DNA from 4 places in the Kocuria rosea genome. Region 1 is predicted to be linked to each of the others. Evidence: riboswitches for the same ligand, from Rfam matches in the RefSeq annotation. Region 1 holds a riboswitch; each other region holds the start of a gene.
What was found. Region 1 has a riboswitch for S-adenosylmethionine ahead of EQG70_RS01165 (acyl-CoA dehydrogenase family protein). Riboswitches for the same ligand answer to the same signal wherever they lie in the genome.
Positions count from the first base shown of each region.

Region 1 (3,983 bases):
AGCTGGGCTGCGACGCCGTGCTGCTGGCCAGCGCCGTCACCCGCGCCCAGGACCCGGTGGCGATGGCGACCGCCATGCGCCACGCCGTGCTCGCCGGCCGGCTCGCCGCCGGTGCCGGGCGCATCCCGGCCCGCCGCCACGCCCAGGCGTCCTCGTCGATGGCCGGGCGGATCGACACGGACGCCGCCGGTGCCGGGCCGGCTGACGGCCCGGCGGACGTGCCGCGCGGGGACTGGGCGCCCGTGGGGGAGCGGCCGTGAGCCCGCTGCCCCCGCTCGTGGAGCCCGGCCCCGAACTGACCCGCGAGGAGCTCGAGCGCTACGCCCGGCACCTGACCCTGCCCGGGATCGGGACCCTCGGCCAGCGGCGGCTGCGGAACGCCCGCGTGCTCGTCGTCGGCGCCGGGGGGCTCGGGTCCCCGGCCCTGCAGTACCTCGCCGCGGCGGGGGTCGGGACCCTCGGGATCGTCGACGACGACGTGGTGGCGGTCTCCAACCTGCAGCGCCAGGTGGTGCACACGGCCGCCGACGTCGGCCGCCCCAAGTCCGTCTCCGCCGCCGAGGCCGTCACCGCGCTCAACCCGCTGGTGGAGGTCCGCACCCACCCCGTCCGGCTGGACGCGGACAACGCCGTGGACATCATCGGCCGGTACGACCTGGTCCTGGACGGCGCCGACAACTTCGCGACCCGCTACGTGGTCAGCGACGCCGCCGCCCTGACCGGCACGCCTTGCGTGTGGGGCTCCATCCTGCGCTTCGAGGGGCAGGTCAGCGTCTTCTGGACCGGGCACGGGCCCACCTACCGGGACCTCTACCCCGAGGCCCCGCCGGACGGCGAGGTGCCCAGCTGCGCCGAGGGCGGGGTCTTCGGCATGCTCCCCGCCACCGTCGGCGCGGTCATGGTCACCGAGGCCGTCAAGCTCGTCACCGGCACCGGGGAGCCCCTGCTCGGCCGGGTGCTGCTGCACGACGCGCTGGCGATGACCTGGCGCGAGATGCGGCTCACCCTGGATCCCGACGCCGCCCCGGTCACCGCGGTGGCCCGGCCCGCCGCGGTCTGCGCGCTGCCCGGCGCGGACGCCTCCGAGACCGTCGGGGCGGCCGAGCTGGCCCGGCTGCTCGAGCGCCGGGAGCGCGGGGAGGCGTCCTTCGCCCTGGTGGACGTGCGCGAGGACTGGGAGCGGGAGCTCGTGGCCATCGACGGCGCCGTGCCCGTGCCCCTGCAGGAGATCCTGGACCGCGGCGCGGACGCCCTGCCCCCGGAGGCCCGCGGCGCTGACCTCGTGCTGCACTGCAAGGCCGGGGCCCGCTCCGCGACCGCGCTCGCCGCGCTGCGGTCCTTCTACGCCGGGCGGGAGGAGCGGGTCCGTCACCTCGAGGGTGGAGTGCTTGCCTGGGTGGCGCAGGTGGAGCCGGACCAGCCGGTCTACTGATCCGGTCTCCTGCGGCACACCGCTACACCACCGCGGAGGACGTGACCTTCTGTGACGCCGTCGTGACACTCCATGACGTGCGCCCGTCATCCGGTTGGCCCTGGACCGGGCGGTCTGATGCCATGGCAAGCGCCCCATTCAGAGCGGTTGAGAGATCTGGCTCGACGACGCCGCAGCAACCCGCCCTCCTCCGGGGTCAGGGTGCTAATGCCAGAACCGATGGAGATCCCGGATCTGCAGTCGGTCCGTGACGTCAGCCTCCGGCGCTGCCGCCACCGGGCCCGCCCCCGGCGCGACCGGCCGACCGGCAATCCTCGGTGCGACCGAGAGGACCACCGCATGACCCCGAGCACGGTCGAGGAGACCACCGCCCATCCCCGCGCCGGCACGGACCTCGCCGCCGGCCTGCCCGGGGACTACTCCGGGCTGCGGGAGCACTTCCGGCCGCTGTTCGCGGAGATCGCCGCCGGCGCCCTGGACCGGGACCTCCGGCGCGCGCTGCCCTACGCGGAGGTCGGCCGGCTGGACCGGGCCGGGTTCGGTGCCCTGCGCGTCCCGGCGGCCCACGGCGGCCCCGGGGTCAGCCTCGAGGACTTCACCCGGCTGCTGGTCGACCTGGCCGAGGCCGACTCCAACATCGCCCACCTCTACCGCTCCCACCACGGCTTCGTGGAGTCCCTGCGCTTCCTGCCCCGGGAGCTCCAGGAGGTCTGGTACCCGCGGGTGCTGGCCGGGGCCACCGTCGGCAACGCCTCCACGGAGAAGGGCGGCAACGCGCTGGGCACCCTGAACACCGTGCTGAGCCGGACCCCCGAGGGCTGGGAGCTCACCGGCCGGAAGTTCTACGCCACCGGTTCCGTCTTCTGCGACTACACCCGCGTCTCGGCCGCCCTGGACGGCCGCGACGGGCGCCGCTTCGCCGTCGTCGCCACGGACGCCGAGGGCGTGACGCTCGAGGACGACTGGGACGGCTTCGGGCAGAAGCTCACCGGCACCGGCACCGCGGTCTTCGAGCGGGTGCGCGTCCCGGAGGACGCCGTGCTGGACCGCACCGCCGGCAGCGCGGAGGCCGTCCACGAGGCCGCCTTCTTCCAGCTCGTGCTGCTGGCCGTGCTGGCCGGCATCGCCCGGGCGGCCCGGCGGGACGCGGTGGAGACCATCGCCGGACGCCGGCGGACCTTCAACACCGGGCTCGGCCTGCCGTTCCGCGACGACCCGCTGATCCAGGAGGCCACCGGGCGGATCTCCGCCAAGGCCTTCGCCGCCGAGGCCACCGTCCTGCACGCCGCCCGCGCCCTGGACGCCGGGATCGCCGCCGCCGCAGCGGCCGGCGCCGACCGGCCGGACTTCACCGGGGCCCTCCCGGCGGCGCTGCACGAGTCCGAGATCGCCGTGGAGCACGCCCAGGTCACCGTGCCGGAGCTGGCGCTCGGCGCGGCCCAGGACCTGTTCCTCACCGTGGGCGCCTCCGCCACGTCCACGGCCAAGGGCCTGGACCGGCACTGGCGCAACGCCCAGACCGTGGCCACCCACAACCCGATCGCCTTCCGCGCCCGAGCCCTCGGCGACTACCTCATCAACGGCACCCTGCCGGAGGGCCTGAACGCCATCGGCGACGCGAGGACCGGCGCCACGACCGATGCCACGACCGATGCCACGACCGATGCCGCGACCGATGCCACGACCGATGCCACGACCGACGCCGACCGAACCCCAGGAGCCTGACGCATGAGCACCACGACCACGGCCGCCCCGGGCCGCAGCAGCATCGTCCACGGCAAGAAGCGCGTCCTGGCCTCGGCCTTCGCCGGGACCACCATCGAGTGGTACGACTTCTACCTCTACGGCACCGCCGCCGCACTCGTCTTCAACGTCCAGTTCTTCCCCATGGCCACCGAGCTCGGCGGTATCGTGGCGTCCTTCGCCACGCTCGCGGTCGGGGTGATCGCCCGGCCCCTGGGCGGGATCATCGCCGGGCACCTGGGGGACCGGATCGGCCGCAAGGCCCTGCTGGTGGCCTCCCTGCTGCTCATGGGCGTGGCCTCCACCCTGATCGGCCTGCTGCCCACCTACGAGGTGATCGGCTGGTGGGCCGTCGTCGGGCTCGTGGTCCTGCGCATCCTCCAGGGCCTGTCCGCGGGTGCCGAGTGGGGCGGCTCCGCGCTGCTGAGCGTGGAGCACTCACCGGCCCGGCACCGCGGGTTCTTCGGGTCCTTCACCCAGATCGGCTCCTCCGCCGGCATGCTGCTGGCCACCGGCGCGTTCTTCATCGTGCAGAACGTCATGAGCGAGGAGCAGTTCGCCGCCTACGGCTGGCGCATCCCCTTCCTGCTCTCGGCCCTGCTCGTGGCGGTGGGCCTGTGGATCCGCCTCGGCGTGGCCGACGCCCCGGAGTTCCTGGAGCACCGGGCCTCGGGGAACGTGGCCAAGGCCCCCCTGCGGGAGCTGCTGGTCCACCACCGCCGCCCGGTGCTGGTGACGATCGGCCTGCGCCTGGCCCAGAACGCCGTCTACTACCTGGTGACGGTCTACATGCTGACCTACCTGCGGG
Region 1 covers NZ_CP035103.1:252,105-256,087, forward strand. Annotated here, with positions in the region: gene EQG70_RS01155 (thiazole synthase) at 1-260, shown strand, start outside; gene moeB (molybdopterin-synthase adenylyltransferase MoeB) at 257-1,432, shown strand; SAM riboswitch class I at 1,564-1,658, shown strand; gene EQG70_RS01165 (acyl-CoA dehydrogenase family protein) at 1,772-3,157, shown strand; gene EQG70_RS01170 (MFS transporter) at 3,161-3,983, shown strand, end outside.

Region 2 (3,983 bases), 1.6 Mb from region 1:
ACGTCGCGTTCCTCGTGGCGCTCGCCTTCGCGGTCGCGGCCTCGGCGAACCTGCCGACCATCCTGTACTCCCTGTACTGGCGGCGCTTCACCACCCGGGGGGCGGTCTGGTCCATGTACGGCGGCCTGATCATCTCGGTGGGCCTCATCGTCTTCTCCCCGGTCATGTCCGGCACCGAGACGTCGATGATCCCGACGGCCGACTTCGCGTGGTTCCCGCTGCAGAACCCGGGCATCGTCTCGATCCCGGCCTCCTTCCTGCTCGGCTTCATCGGTTCCATGACGGAGCGCCGTCTCGAGGACCCGATCAAGCAGTCCGAGATGGAGGTGCGCTCCCTCACAGGCATCGGCGCCGAGAAGCCCGTCGCCCACTGACGGATTCCCCGCTCCCACCTGGGAGGATCCACCGGCCCGCCCGAAGCCCCGGCTTCCGGCGGGCCGGTCCGCGTCCGGGAGGAACGCGTCGATTGGCTAACGGGAACAGACAGGCGGCTGACCGTCGGCTAGGGTGAGGCGCAGAAGCAACCTCAGGGTATTCCAGGGATACTCGCCGGTTGCGTACAATAAAAGTCCCTCCCGGGACGGATAAGGAGCCATCATGGGAATCATCAGCTGGATCATCCTCGGCCTCATCGCCGGCGCCCTCGCCAAGCTCATCATGCCGGGCAGCCAGGGTGGCGGCATCATCGTCACGATCGTTCTCGGCATCGTGGGGGCCCTCCTCGGAGGCTTCCTCGGCTCGCTGATCGGCATCGGGGACCTGGAGTCCGCGTTCGACATCGGCACCATCATCACCGCCGTCGTGGGAGCCCTCATCGTGCTCTTCATCTGGGGCGCGGTCTCCGGCCGCAAGGGTCGCGCCACGCGCTGACCCCACCCCCGTCGGTCGCCGAGGCCCCGTCCACCGCTCCCGGTGGACGGGGCCTCGGCCCGTTCCGGGCCGTCCGCAGGCACCCCCTGCGGGCACCGCACCGAGGAGTGGCGCTGGGGGATACTGGGGCCATGACGCCCCCCGCCACCTCGCCCCGCACCCGCCCGACACCCGAGCTGCGCGCCCTGGCCGCCGCCGGCCCCCGCCGGATCAGCGTCCTCGGCTCGACGGGCTCGATCGGCACCCAGGCGCTCGACGTCGTGCGGGCCGCCCGCGAGCTCGAGGGCGCGGACCCGTTCACCGTGGTCGCCCTCGCCGCCGGAGCACGGCACCTCGAGCTCCTCGCCGAGCAGGCCCTCGAGACCCGCGCCGCGCTCGTGGCGACCAGCGGCACCGCCCAGGACGCCGCCCGGCTGGCCGGCCTCATCGCGGACGGGGCCGCGTCCGCCGGGGCCGGGGGATACCGCCCGGACGTCGTGCACGGGCCCGACGCCGCGTCCGCGGCCGCCGCCCACCCCGACGCCGACCTCGTGCTCAACGGGATCACCGGCTCCATCGGCCTCGCCCCCACGCTGGCGGCGCTGCGGGCCGGGCACCGGCTCGCCCTGGCGAACAAGGAGTCCCTGATCGCCGGCGGCGCCCTCGTCAAGGCCGCCGCCGCGGCCACCGGGGACCCGGACGCCCTGATCCCCGTGGACTCCGAGCACTCCGCGCTGGCGCAGGCGCTGCGCGGCGGCACCGCCGGGGAGGTGGACCGGCTCGTGCTGACGGCCTCCGGCGGGCCCTTCCGCGGCCGGTCCCGGGCGGAGCTCGAGACGGTCACGCCCCGGGACGCGCTGCGCCACCCGACGTGGGACATGGGCCTGATGGTGACGACCAACTCGGCGACCATGGTGAACAAGGCCCTCGAGGTGCTCGAGGCCCACCTGCTCTTCGACGTCCCCCTCGAGCGCATCGACGTGGTGGTCCACCCCCAGTCGGTCGTGCACTCCATGGTCCAGTTCGTGGACGGCTCCACCCTCGCCCAGGCCTCGCCCCCGGACATGCGCCTTCCCATCGCCCTCGGCCTGGCCTGGCCGCACCGGGTGCCCGGGGCCGCCCTGCCGTGCGACTGGACGCGCGCCACGGAGTGGACCTTCGAGCCCCTCGACCCGGTGGCGTTCCCCGCCGTCGAGCTCCTCAAGGCGGCGGGGGAGCGGGGCGGGACCTTCCCCGCCGTGTTCAACGCGGCCAACGAGGAGGCGGTGCACGCCTTCCACGACGGCCGGATCCGGTTCCCCGCCATCGTGGACACCGTCGAGGCGGTGCTGGGCGAGCACGACGACGACGGCCCGCTGGAGCTCGAGGCCGTGCTGGCGGCCGAGCGCTGGGCCCGCCGGCGGGCCCGCGAGGTCCTCGCCCGCTGACCGGGCCGGGCCCGGCCCCGCCGCACGTGCTAGTGTGTCAGGCGGATGACGAGTCCCAGCGTGCAGCCCTGGCTTGCTGGGCGGCAACCCTCTCCCGTAGTGGGGTGCCCCAGGTGAACCATCCGGCACCGGCCGACGACGGCCGGCGGCAAGTACGGTCCGACCGCGCACGCGCCCTCCGGCGCGCCCTCGACCGTGGCCGCCGGACCCGTTGGCCCCGGTGGAGACCTCCGACACCCCGGACCCACGGAAAGGCACCACATGCGATCGCAGCGCCTCCCCTTCCTCGCCCTGGCCACGACCCTCGGCCTCGCCCTCACCGCCTGCGGCGGCTCCGCCGGGGAGTCCTCCGGCGAGGGCGTGCTCGCCGACGACAAGGTCACCATCGGCGTGGTGGGCACCGACCCGACCCACGACGCCCTCCAGCGGGTGGCCGAGGAGCAGGGCATCACCGTCGAGTACGTCGACTTCTCCGACTACAACCAGCCGAACCCCGCCACCGAGTCCGGTGACGTGGAGATGACCTGGTTCCAGCACGTCCCGTTCCTCGCCGACTACAACAACGCGGCCGGCGGCTCCATCACCCCGATCGGCTCGACCTCGATCTACCCGCTGGGCCTGTACTCCAACCAGTACGACTCCGTGGAGCAGTTCCAGGAGGGCGACGAGATCGCGGTGCCCAACGACGCCGTGAACCTCTCCCGGGCCCTGCTCGTGCTCGAGGCCGCAGGTCTCGTGGAGCTGACCAGCGACACCCTCATCCCCACCGAGCTCGACGTCGACACCGAGGCCTCCACGGTGCGGGTCACCCCGGTCTCCGCGGAGCAGACGGTGCTCTCGCTCGACTCGGTGGCCGGCTCGGTCATCAACAACGACTTCCTCTCGCGGGCCGACATCGACCCGCAGTCCGCGCTCGCCCAGGACGACCCCGAGTCCGAGGGCTCCCGCGCCTACGTCAACCTCTTCACCACCACGGAGGAGCTCGCCGACGACGAGACCCTCCGGCAGGTCGCGGACCTCTACCACGAGCAGGCCGTGCTCGACGCCGAGATGGAGGAGACCAAGGACACCGCCGTGCCGCTGCAGCTGGAGCCGGAGGAGCTCCAGGAGCTGACCGCGCGCTACCAGCAGGAGCTGAAGGACCAGGAGCAGTGAGCGCGGCGGTCCCCGCCGGGCCGCCCGCACCCGGGCGCCCGGACGAGGTGCTCGTCTCCTTCCGCAACGTCTCCAAGACCTTCCGCACCGGCTCGGGGCGGGCGGCGCGCGAGGTGCTCGCGGTCAACGACGTCACCCTCGACGTCCGCCGCGGCGAGATCTTCGGCGTGATCGGCTACTCCGGGGCGGGCAAGTCCACCCTCGTGCGCCTGATCAACGGGCTCGAGCCCGTGTCCTCGGGCTCCCTGACCGTGGAGGGCTTCGAGGTGGCCGGCCGGCGCGAGACCGAGCTGGCGCCCGTGCGGCAGGAGATCGGGATGATCTTCCAGCAGTTCAACCTCTTCACCTCCCGCACCGTCGCCGGCAACGTCGAGTATCCGCTCAAGCGGGCCGGCTGGCCGAAGGAGAAGCGCCGGGCGCGGGTGGCCGAGCTGCTCGAGTTCGTGGGCCTCGCCGCCCGCGCCGGCAACTACCCGGAGCAGCTCTCCGGCGGGCAGAAGCAGCGCGTGGGCATCGCCCGCGCCCTGGCGACCAGCCCGAAGCTGCTCCTGG
Region 2 covers NZ_CP035103.1:2,585,548-2,589,530, reverse strand. Annotated here, with positions in the region: gene EQG70_RS11940 (solute symporter family protein) at 1-374, shown strand, start outside; gene EQG70_RS11935 (GlsB/YeaQ/YmgE family stress response membrane protein) at 598-870, shown strand; gene dxr (1-deoxy-D-xylulose-5-phosphate reductoisomerase) at 1,002-2,276, shown strand; SAM riboswitch class IV at 2,321-2,437, shown strand; gene EQG70_RS11925 (MetQ/NlpA family ABC transporter substrate-binding protein) at 2,538-3,431, shown strand; gene EQG70_RS11920 (methionine ABC transporter ATP-binding protein) at 3,428-3,983, shown strand, end outside.
Region 2: it holds a riboswitch for S-adenosylmethionine, as region 1 does, so the genes downstream of both, EQG70_RS11925 (MetQ/NlpA family ABC transporter substrate-binding protein) here and EQG70_RS01165 (acyl-CoA dehydrogenase family protein) in region 1, are expected to answer to the same signal.

Region 3 (3,983 bases), 470 kb from region 1:
GCCGCCGTGGTGCTGAACTACCTGTGGCCCGAGACCGTGCTGCTGTGGATGCTCAACACCGTGGGCGCGACCTGCCTGGTCGTCTGGGGGCTCGCGCTGGTCTCGCAGATCGTCCTGCGCCGCCGCGCGGACCGGGACGGCACCGAGCTGCCCCTGCGGATGTGGGCCTTCCCGTGGCTGTCGTACCTGGCGCTGGCGCTCCTCGCCGGGATCGTCCTGCTCGGGCTGCTCGACGGCGCCGTGCGGGGCCAGCTCCTGCTCACGGCCGGGCTGGTGGCGCTCATCGCCCTGGCCTCGAAGGTGCTCGGCCGCCGGGCCGAGCACGCCCCGCAGGACTGATCCGGCGGAGCCGCGGCTCCGCCGGGGCCACGGGCACAGGACATGCCGCGGTGCGCGGCCGTCGCCGGCGCCGGTGACGGTGTCAGAGGCGGTGCTCCGGCGGGATCAGCGGGCGCTCGGCGCGGACCCGCAGCTCCTGGACCGCCCACGAGTTGCCGTCGGGGTCGCTGAAGCCGAAGACGGTGCCGCCGTCCCGCTCGTCGAGCACCGTGATCCCGCTCACCTCCACGCCCCGGGACAGCAGCTCCTCGCGGGCCGCCCGGGCGTCCGCGACCACCAGCTGGAGCCCGCGCAGGGATCCGGGGGCCATCTCCCGGTGGGCGGGGAGGTTGCCCACCACGATCGAGCAGCCGGACCCGGGCGGGGTCAGCTGGGCGATGTCCATCTGCTCGGTGGTGGTGTGGTGGTCGAGGTGGAAGCCGACCTGGTCCCGGTAGAACTCCACGGCCCGGTCGACGTCGCGCACCGGCACCAGCACCACCTCGAGCGTCCAGTCCACGGTCAGGCCCCGCCCTGCGCGGTCCGCCCGCCCAGCAGCTCCTCGAGCCGCTCGTAGCCCTCGGCCATGCCCTTCTCCATGCCGGATCCGACCATCCCGTCGCGGGCCTCCTGGGACGCGTGGACGGTGTGCCCGCGCAGCCGGCACCGGCCGTCGCCCAGGTCCTCGAAATGCAGGTACTCCAGGTCCACGGCGTCGGGCCAGCCCTCGTACTCGAAGGTCTGGACCACGAGCTCGTTCTCGCGCACCGTGTGGAAGACGCCGCGGAAGGCGTACTCCTCGGTGCTGTCCTCGCCGCGCTGGACGAACCGGTAGGCGCCGCCGGGGCGGAACTCGAAGCCGTCGATCCGGGTCCGCAGCCCGCGCGGCCCGATCCACTGCCGGAACAGCTCGGGGTCGGCGTGGGCGCGGAAGACGTCGGCCACGGGGTGGTCGAACTCGCGCTCGAAGTCGATGAAGGGCAGGCCGTCGGGGACGGTCAGGTGCAGTGCGTGTCCCATGGTTCAGTCCTGGGTGTGCTCGCCGCGGTCCGCGGCTCGGGTGTCGAGCACGGCGTCGAGGCGGCGGAACTGCTCCTCCCGGACCAGCCGGTACCGGTCGATCCACGCGGTGAGCGCCTCGAGCCGTGCGGGGTCCAGGTGGACGGGCCGGCGCTGGGCGTCACGGGTGCGCGTGACGAGCTGCGCCTGCTCGAGGACCTGGATGTGCTTCGAGACCGCCTGGAGGGAGATCGCGAAGGGTTCCGCCAGTTCGGTGACCGTGGCCGGTCCGCGGCTGAGCCGGGCGACGATGCGGCGGCGGACCGGGTCGGCCAGGGCCAGGAAGGCCCTGTCGAGCTCGTCGTCGCCGGGGTCCACGGTGTTTGTCAACTGATTCCTTGATCAACCTGTTGGTTGTCAAAGACTAGGCCGCCCGCCCCGGCCCGGCAAGACCCGAGACCGGATCGTGACGGACCCGGACCTGCGCTCCGCATGGGCGTCGCCGCCGGTGCGTCGCCGCCGGTGCGTCGCCGCGCGTCCGTGTTGCGTCCTGTGACGCCGCGGTCGTCACAGTCGGCGCACCGGCGTCTTCTGGGCGCCCGCACTTGGCAGCGCGGCGGGGCAGCCGCTGGAATGGGTCCTGCATCTATCCAGAGCGGCCGAGAGACCTGGCTCGTCGACGCCGCAGCAACCATCCGCGCCCCCGCCACGGGGTGCGCGGAACGGTGCTCCCGCCAGGACCGATGGAGCTGTCGCAGCCTCCCGGGTCCACTCCGGGACGGCTGCTGCCCTCCCTCGGGGTGACCCTTGGAGGAAGAACGTGACACCACGCCCGACCGCCCGGCCGGCGCCGCCGTCCCTGTCCTACGAGCTCTATCCGCCGCGCAGCGCGGCGAGCGCCGACATGCTGCTGCGGACCATCGAGGAGCTCGAGCCCACCCGTCCCGACCACGTCTCGGTGACGTACAGCGGGGACGAGCAGCGCCGGGACAGCTCGCTCGCCCTGCTCGACCACCTCCTGGCGCGCACGAGCCTGCGGCCCCTGGCCCACCTGACGTGCGTCGGCAGCACCCGGGCCGAGCTGGAGCAGACCGTGGCCGCACTGGTCCGCCGCGGCGTCCGGGGCGTCCTGGCCCTGCGCGGCGACCTCGACCCGGGGGCCGAGCCGGGCGAGCTGCGGCACGCCGGCGAGCTCGTGGAGCTCGTGCGCGAGGTCGAGCAGCGCCACACCGCGGCCCTGGCGGCCGGCCGGCTCGCCGTGGGCGTGGCCGCCTACCCGACCCGGCACCCGGAGTCGCCGTCCTTCCGGCACGACGTCGAGGTGCTGCTGGCCAAGCAGCGCTCCGGGGCGGACTTCGCGATCACGCAGGTCTACTTCCGCCCGCAGCGCTACGAGCGCCTGGTCGCGGCGGCGCGGGCGGCCGGGGTGACGATCCCGATCGTCCCGGGGATCATGCCGGTCACCGACCCGCGGCGGCTCCGGACGCTGTGCCGGCTGGCGGGCCTGGCGCCCCACCCGGGCCTGGCCGCCGCGCTGGAGGACGCGCCCGGTCCTGCCGAGCGGCACCGCGCCGGCGTGGCCTTCGCGGCGCGGCTGGCCCGCGCCGCCCTGGACGCCGGCGCCCCCGGGCTGCACCTCTACACCTTCAACGAGCACCGGGCAGCGCTCGACCTGCTGGAGCACGTGGACCTCCCGCGCGTCCCGCACGTGCCCGTCGCGCTCGAGGACCTCCTGCTCCCCGCCTGAGCACGCGACCACCCACCGTTCCGCACAACCCCTCGACACCTCTTCAGGAGACCACCATGACCACTGTCCCGTTCCCCGCCGCCACCATCACCGGCTACCCCCGGATCGGCCGCCGCCGCGAGCTGAAGAAGGCCCTGGAGGCCTACTGGGCCGGGCGCTCGACCCGCGAGGAGCTCGAGTCGGCGGCCGCCGACCTGCAGCTGGCGACCCACCGCCGGCTCGTGGAGCTGGGCCTCGGCGCCCGGGACTCGTCCCTGCCCGCGGCGTTCCCCCTCTACGACCAGGTCCTGGACACCACCGTGGCCCTCGGGGCGGTGCCGGCCCGCTTCGCCGATCTCGCCGACGCCGAGGGCCGGCTCGGCCTCGACGCGAGCTTCGTGCTGGCCCGCGGCGACGCCGGGCGCGCTCCCCTCGAGCTGACCAAGTGGTTCGACACCAACTACCACTACCTCGTGCCCGAGATCGGCCCGGAGACCCCGCTCCGCGCCACCGCCGACCGGCTCGTGGCCGACGTCCGCCGCGCCGCCGCGCACGGCTTCACCGTCCGCCCGGTCCTCGTGGGCCCGGTGTCCTTCCTCCTCCTCGCCAAGGCCGACGACGACGCCCCCGCGGGCTTCGACCCGCTGCAGCGGCTCCCCGAGCTGCTGCCCGTGTACGCGCGGCTGCTCCAGGAGCTCGCCGCCGCCGGCGCGGACTGGGTGCAGCTGGAGGAGCCGGCCCTCGTGGCGGACCAGGACGTCACCGGCGAGCAGCTCGCCTCGTCCGTGTGGGACGCCTACACGGGCCTGACCGCCGTGACCGGGCGCCCGCAGCTGTTCGTCACCACGTCCTACGGCTCCCCCGGGCCGCTGCTGCACCCGCTGGCCTGCTCCGGGGTGGAGGCCCTGCACCTCGACCTCGTCAAGGGCGCCGCCCCCAC
Region 3 covers NZ_CP035103.1:717,341-721,323, reverse strand. Annotated here, with positions in the region: gene EQG70_RS03315 (amino acid permease) at 1-339, shown strand, start outside; gene EQG70_RS03310 (VOC family protein) at 422-838, opposite strand; gene EQG70_RS03305 (SRPBCC family protein) at 841-1,338, opposite strand; gene EQG70_RS03300 (ArsR/SmtB family transcription factor) at 1,342-1,695, opposite strand; SAM riboswitch class I at 1,961-2,067, shown strand; gene EQG70_RS03295 (methylenetetrahydrofolate reductase) at 2,138-3,064, shown strand; gene metE (5-methyltetrahydropteroyltriglutamate--homocysteine S-methyltransferase) at 3,121-3,983, shown strand, end outside.
Region 3: it holds a riboswitch for S-adenosylmethionine, as region 1 does, so the genes downstream of both, EQG70_RS03295 (methylenetetrahydrofolate reductase) here and EQG70_RS01165 (acyl-CoA dehydrogenase family protein) in region 1, are expected to answer to the same signal.

Region 4 (3,983 bases), 1.3 Mb from region 1:
CTACCTCGCCGCGTTCACCCTCCTGGCGGCCGTGCTGCGCCGCGGCATGCCGGTGGGGGTCGCCTACGGCGTGTGGGCCGCCCTCGGGGTGATGCTCACCGCTCTGGCGGCGGCCGTGGTCTACGGTGAGCGGCTGAGCCCGGCCGTGCTGGCCGGGATCGTGCTGGTCGTGGCCGGCGTGCTCTGCGTGGAGCTCGGCTCCCGCCGCCCCGCCCGCGAGACCGAGGAGGCGGCCTGATGGCCTGGCTCTTCCTCAGTGTCTCGATCCTCACCGAGGTCGCTGGAACCCTGTCCCTGCGGATGGCCGCCCGGGGCCGCCGCCGCTGGTACGCCGCCGTGGCCGTCGGCTACCTGGTGGCGTTCACCTGCCTGAGCCTCGTCCTGGCCGAGGGCATGGCGCTGGGCGTCGCCTACGGCATCTGGTCGGCCTCCGGCGTGGCGCTGACGGCACTGGCCGGCCGGGTCCTGTTCCGCGAGCCGTTCACCTGGGTGACGGCGGCCGGGGTGGCCCTCATCGCCGGCGGAGTGCTCCTCATCGAGCTCGGCGCCCCGCCGGTCTGAGCGGTCCCCGGTGCCGGGCCGGGTCCGGCGCCCCGTCCCGGGTGGTGCGGCGCCGGATCTCGTGTAGAGTAGTCCGCAGTTGTTGAGGTTCGTTTTTGTCTTTCAAGCAGTTCGGCCCACTCGGGTGCAGCAGTTTTTCTGAGAAGACGTTTTCCATGCATCACAACTGTTTTGTTTCTCGAACGTCGGGAAACGTTCATCTCATGAAGGATCAGGTCTCCCATGACTACCGGTATCGTCAAGTGGTTCAACGCTGACAAGGGCTTCGGCTTTATCACCCCCGAGGACGGCTCCAAGGACGTCTTCGCCCACTTCTCCGCGATCAACTCGAACGGCTTCCGCTCGCTGAACGAGAACGACCGCGTCGAGTTCGAGACCCAGGACGGCCCCAAGGGCCCCCAGGCTGCGAACATCAACGTCATCTCCTAAGGATCTTCCGCGGGCTCCGGCCCGTTGATCCTCCAGAACCGTCGTCGGGCTGCGCCCGGCGGCGGTTCTGTCGTCGTACCCGCCGAGCAGCACCGGGAGGAAGCGCCGTGACCATTCCCGATCCGCTCCCCGCCGCGGAGGAGCCGGAGGACCCCTTCGTGGTGAACCGGGTCTCCGACGCCGAGCTGGACGTCTCCGTGCCGTTCGAGGTCGAGGCCTCCGAGTGGGGATTCGACGGCTCCGCCGACGAGGCCGGCGGCGGCTGGGGCTCGGCGGGGGACTACGGCCTCGAGTGAGCACCCCGCGGGTCCCACCGGCGCTCCGGACGTCACCGTCCTCCCGCACGATGGAGGCCGCAGCCCGACGGGCTGCGGCCTCCGTGCGCTCCTGTCCGCCGGCTATGCCGACAGCGGGAGGGACGAGGGGTGGAGCTTGAAGAACGGGTGCCGTCCGGTCGCCGCGAGGGCTCCGGGAACGAGGAGCTGGCGGTACTTGGCGCACCATTGCGCCGTACCCTCCGTGTGCTCCGCCGCGGCGGCCAGGTCGTCGGCCTCGGGGCTCAGGTACTCCTGCACGTCCCCGTCGGTCGACGTGAGACGGACGAGGTGGAGATCGGGGAGGGCGGTGACGGTCACGTCGATCCACTCCTCGCGCTGGTCGGTGGTGATGGCTGTTCTTTCTTCGGACATGGTCATGTTTTCTCCTGACGTTCTTGCAGGCATCCGATGGCGTTGCCCGCCGCTTCGTCATCCGATCCACCCGGGAACATCGGGTTGGCGCGCAGCGGGTCGGAGCCCCTCCACGGTTCCGCCGGGGATCGTCGATCTCCGGCCGAGGGCGTGGACGCCGCATCTCGAGAAGCAGGTTCAGGCTACCCCGCGGCACCGACACCTCGACAAGCGAGTCGTGAGTTGTGTCACTGAAACGTAATGCGCGGGGCCGTCGCCTGCGCCGTCCCCGGTACTACGGGACCCATTCCAGCGCAACGATGTGTCGTCGAGATGTCCGGGCGGTGACACCCCGGGGAAGGCCTGTGCACAGGAGGGGGCACCGGATCCGGCCGGGTCGCCGCACGCGGACACGGTTCGGCCGATGTGGTTCAATGGGGAGAGCTTCAAGAGACCCGGTCGGCAAGCTCCGACTTGACCGGGCACCAACCCCATGTTCACGGGTGGTTCGGATGACGAAGCGGCTCGCATCGCCGCAGCAGCGGTACCCGGTGCGAGCAAGAGCGCACGAAGGATCCCGGTCATGTCCGACCTCCGCCACTCCGCCGCCCGCACGGGCGCGTTCCCCCAGCCCTCCCACGCCGTCCCGGCCACCGGGGACGGGACCCGCCGCGACCCCGCGCCGAGCGTCCCGGCGATCAGCGTCTCCGCCATGAGCGTCGAGGACTACGCCCGCGTGGTGCAGGTCCGCACCGAGTTCGTGGACTTCCTGCTGGCTCCGGCCCGCGGGGAGCTCGCCGCCGCGGCCTGAGGCCCGCCGCCGTGGACCTCCTCCTGGACCGTTCCGTGCTGCTGGGGGTGCGCACCCCGGAGCGCTGCCCCGAGCTGGCCGAGGTCCTGCGCCGGCACGGACACCGGCGGCTGTTCCTGCCCGCCACGGTGCTCGGGGAGCTGCTCGCCGAGCGGCCCGACGAGACGCTGTGGGCGGAGCAGCTCGAGCTGCGCTTCCCGGGCCGGGTCCTCCCCGCGGACGCCGCCGTGGCCCGGGCGTGGGGAGCGCTGGCCGCGACGGGGGCGGCCGATCCGCTCGCCGGGCTCACCGCGGCCACGGCCCTGGTCCACGGGCTGACCGTGCTGACCGCGGAGCCGGGGCGGTACGCCGGCACCGGGGCGCCCGTGCTGGACGCGTCCCCCGCCCGCCGGTAGCCCTCAGACGGCCCGGCGGTGCCGGCGGCTGCGCCCCTGCCCCTGCGCCGAGAGCGCCACGGCGCGCTCGTAGTGCTCGAGCAGCTGCCCGACCAGCACGTCCCACGTCCGGCCCTGGACCGCCGCGTGCGCCGCGACGCCGAACGCGGCCCGCTTCGCCTCGTCGCCCAGGAGATCCGCCACGTACCCGCGCAGCGCCCCGAGGTCGCCCGGGGGATAGAGCCAGCCGGTGCGGGACCGGTCCACGAGGTCGAGGGGACCGCCCCGGCCGGTCGCGACCACCGGCACCCCCGAGGCCATGGCCTCCTGGATCGTCTGGCAGAACGTCTCGAACTCGCCGGGGTGGACGAACACGTCGAAGGACGCCATGATGCGCGCCAGGTCGGCACCGCTGCGGCGCCCGGTGAAGTGGGCCTGCGGGAGCCGGCGGCGCAGGGCGTCCTCCTCCGGGCCCGAGCCCACGACCACCAGGCGGGTGCCGGGCAGGTCCGCGACCGCGGAGAGGTCCTCGACCTGCTTCTCCGGGGCGATCCGGCCCACGTAGCCGACGATCCGCCGGCCGCCGCCGACCTCCTCCCGCCACCGCTCGTCGCGGTGCCGGGGGGAGAAGCGGGTGGTGTCCACCCCGCGCCGCCACAGGTGCACGTCCTGGACGCCGTGCTCGGTGAGCTGCCGGACCGCCGCGGTGGACGGCGCGAGCGTGAGCGTGGCGAGGTTGTGCATGGAGCGCACGTGCCCCCACAGGAGCTGCTCGAGGAACGGGGCCCCGTACTTGGCCGCGTAGCCGGGCACGTCGGTCTGGTAGACCGCCACGCACGGCACCCCGAGCTGCTGGGCCGCCAGGATCGCCCGGCGGCCCAGCACGAACGGGGAGGCCACGTGGACCACGTCAGGCCGGAAGCGCTCCAGCTGCCGCCGCACCCGGGCCACGGTCCCGCCGGCCACCCGCACGGCGGGGTAGCCGGTGAGCGGAACGGCTGGCAGCCGGTGCACCGGCACCCCGTCGAGGTCCTCGACGACCTGCTCCGCCGGGCGCCCGAGCGGCGCGGGTTCGTAGGAGGGCGCCACGACCACGACGTCGTGCCCGCCGGCGACCAGCTGCTCGACGACCCGCAGCAC
Region 4 covers NZ_CP035103.1:2,923,465-2,927,447, reverse strand. Annotated here, with positions in the region: gene EQG70_RS13445 (DMT family transporter) at 1-238, shown strand, start outside; gene EQG70_RS13440 (DMT family transporter) at 238-561, shown strand; gene cspE (transcription antiterminator/RNA stability regulator CspE) at 784-990, shown strand; gene EQG70_RS13430 (hypothetical protein) at 1,098-1,286, shown strand; gene EQG70_RS13425 (hypothetical protein) at 1,389-1,685, opposite strand; SAM riboswitch class IV at 2,103-2,228, shown strand; gene EQG70_RS13420 (hypothetical protein) at 2,242-2,469, shown strand; gene EQG70_RS13415 (PIN domain-containing protein) at 2,481-2,864, shown strand; gene EQG70_RS13410 (glycosyltransferase family 4 protein) at 2,868-3,983, opposite strand, start outside.
Region 4: it holds a riboswitch for S-adenosylmethionine, as region 1 does, so the genes downstream of both, EQG70_RS13420 (hypothetical protein) here and EQG70_RS01165 (acyl-CoA dehydrogenase family protein) in region 1, are expected to answer to the same signal.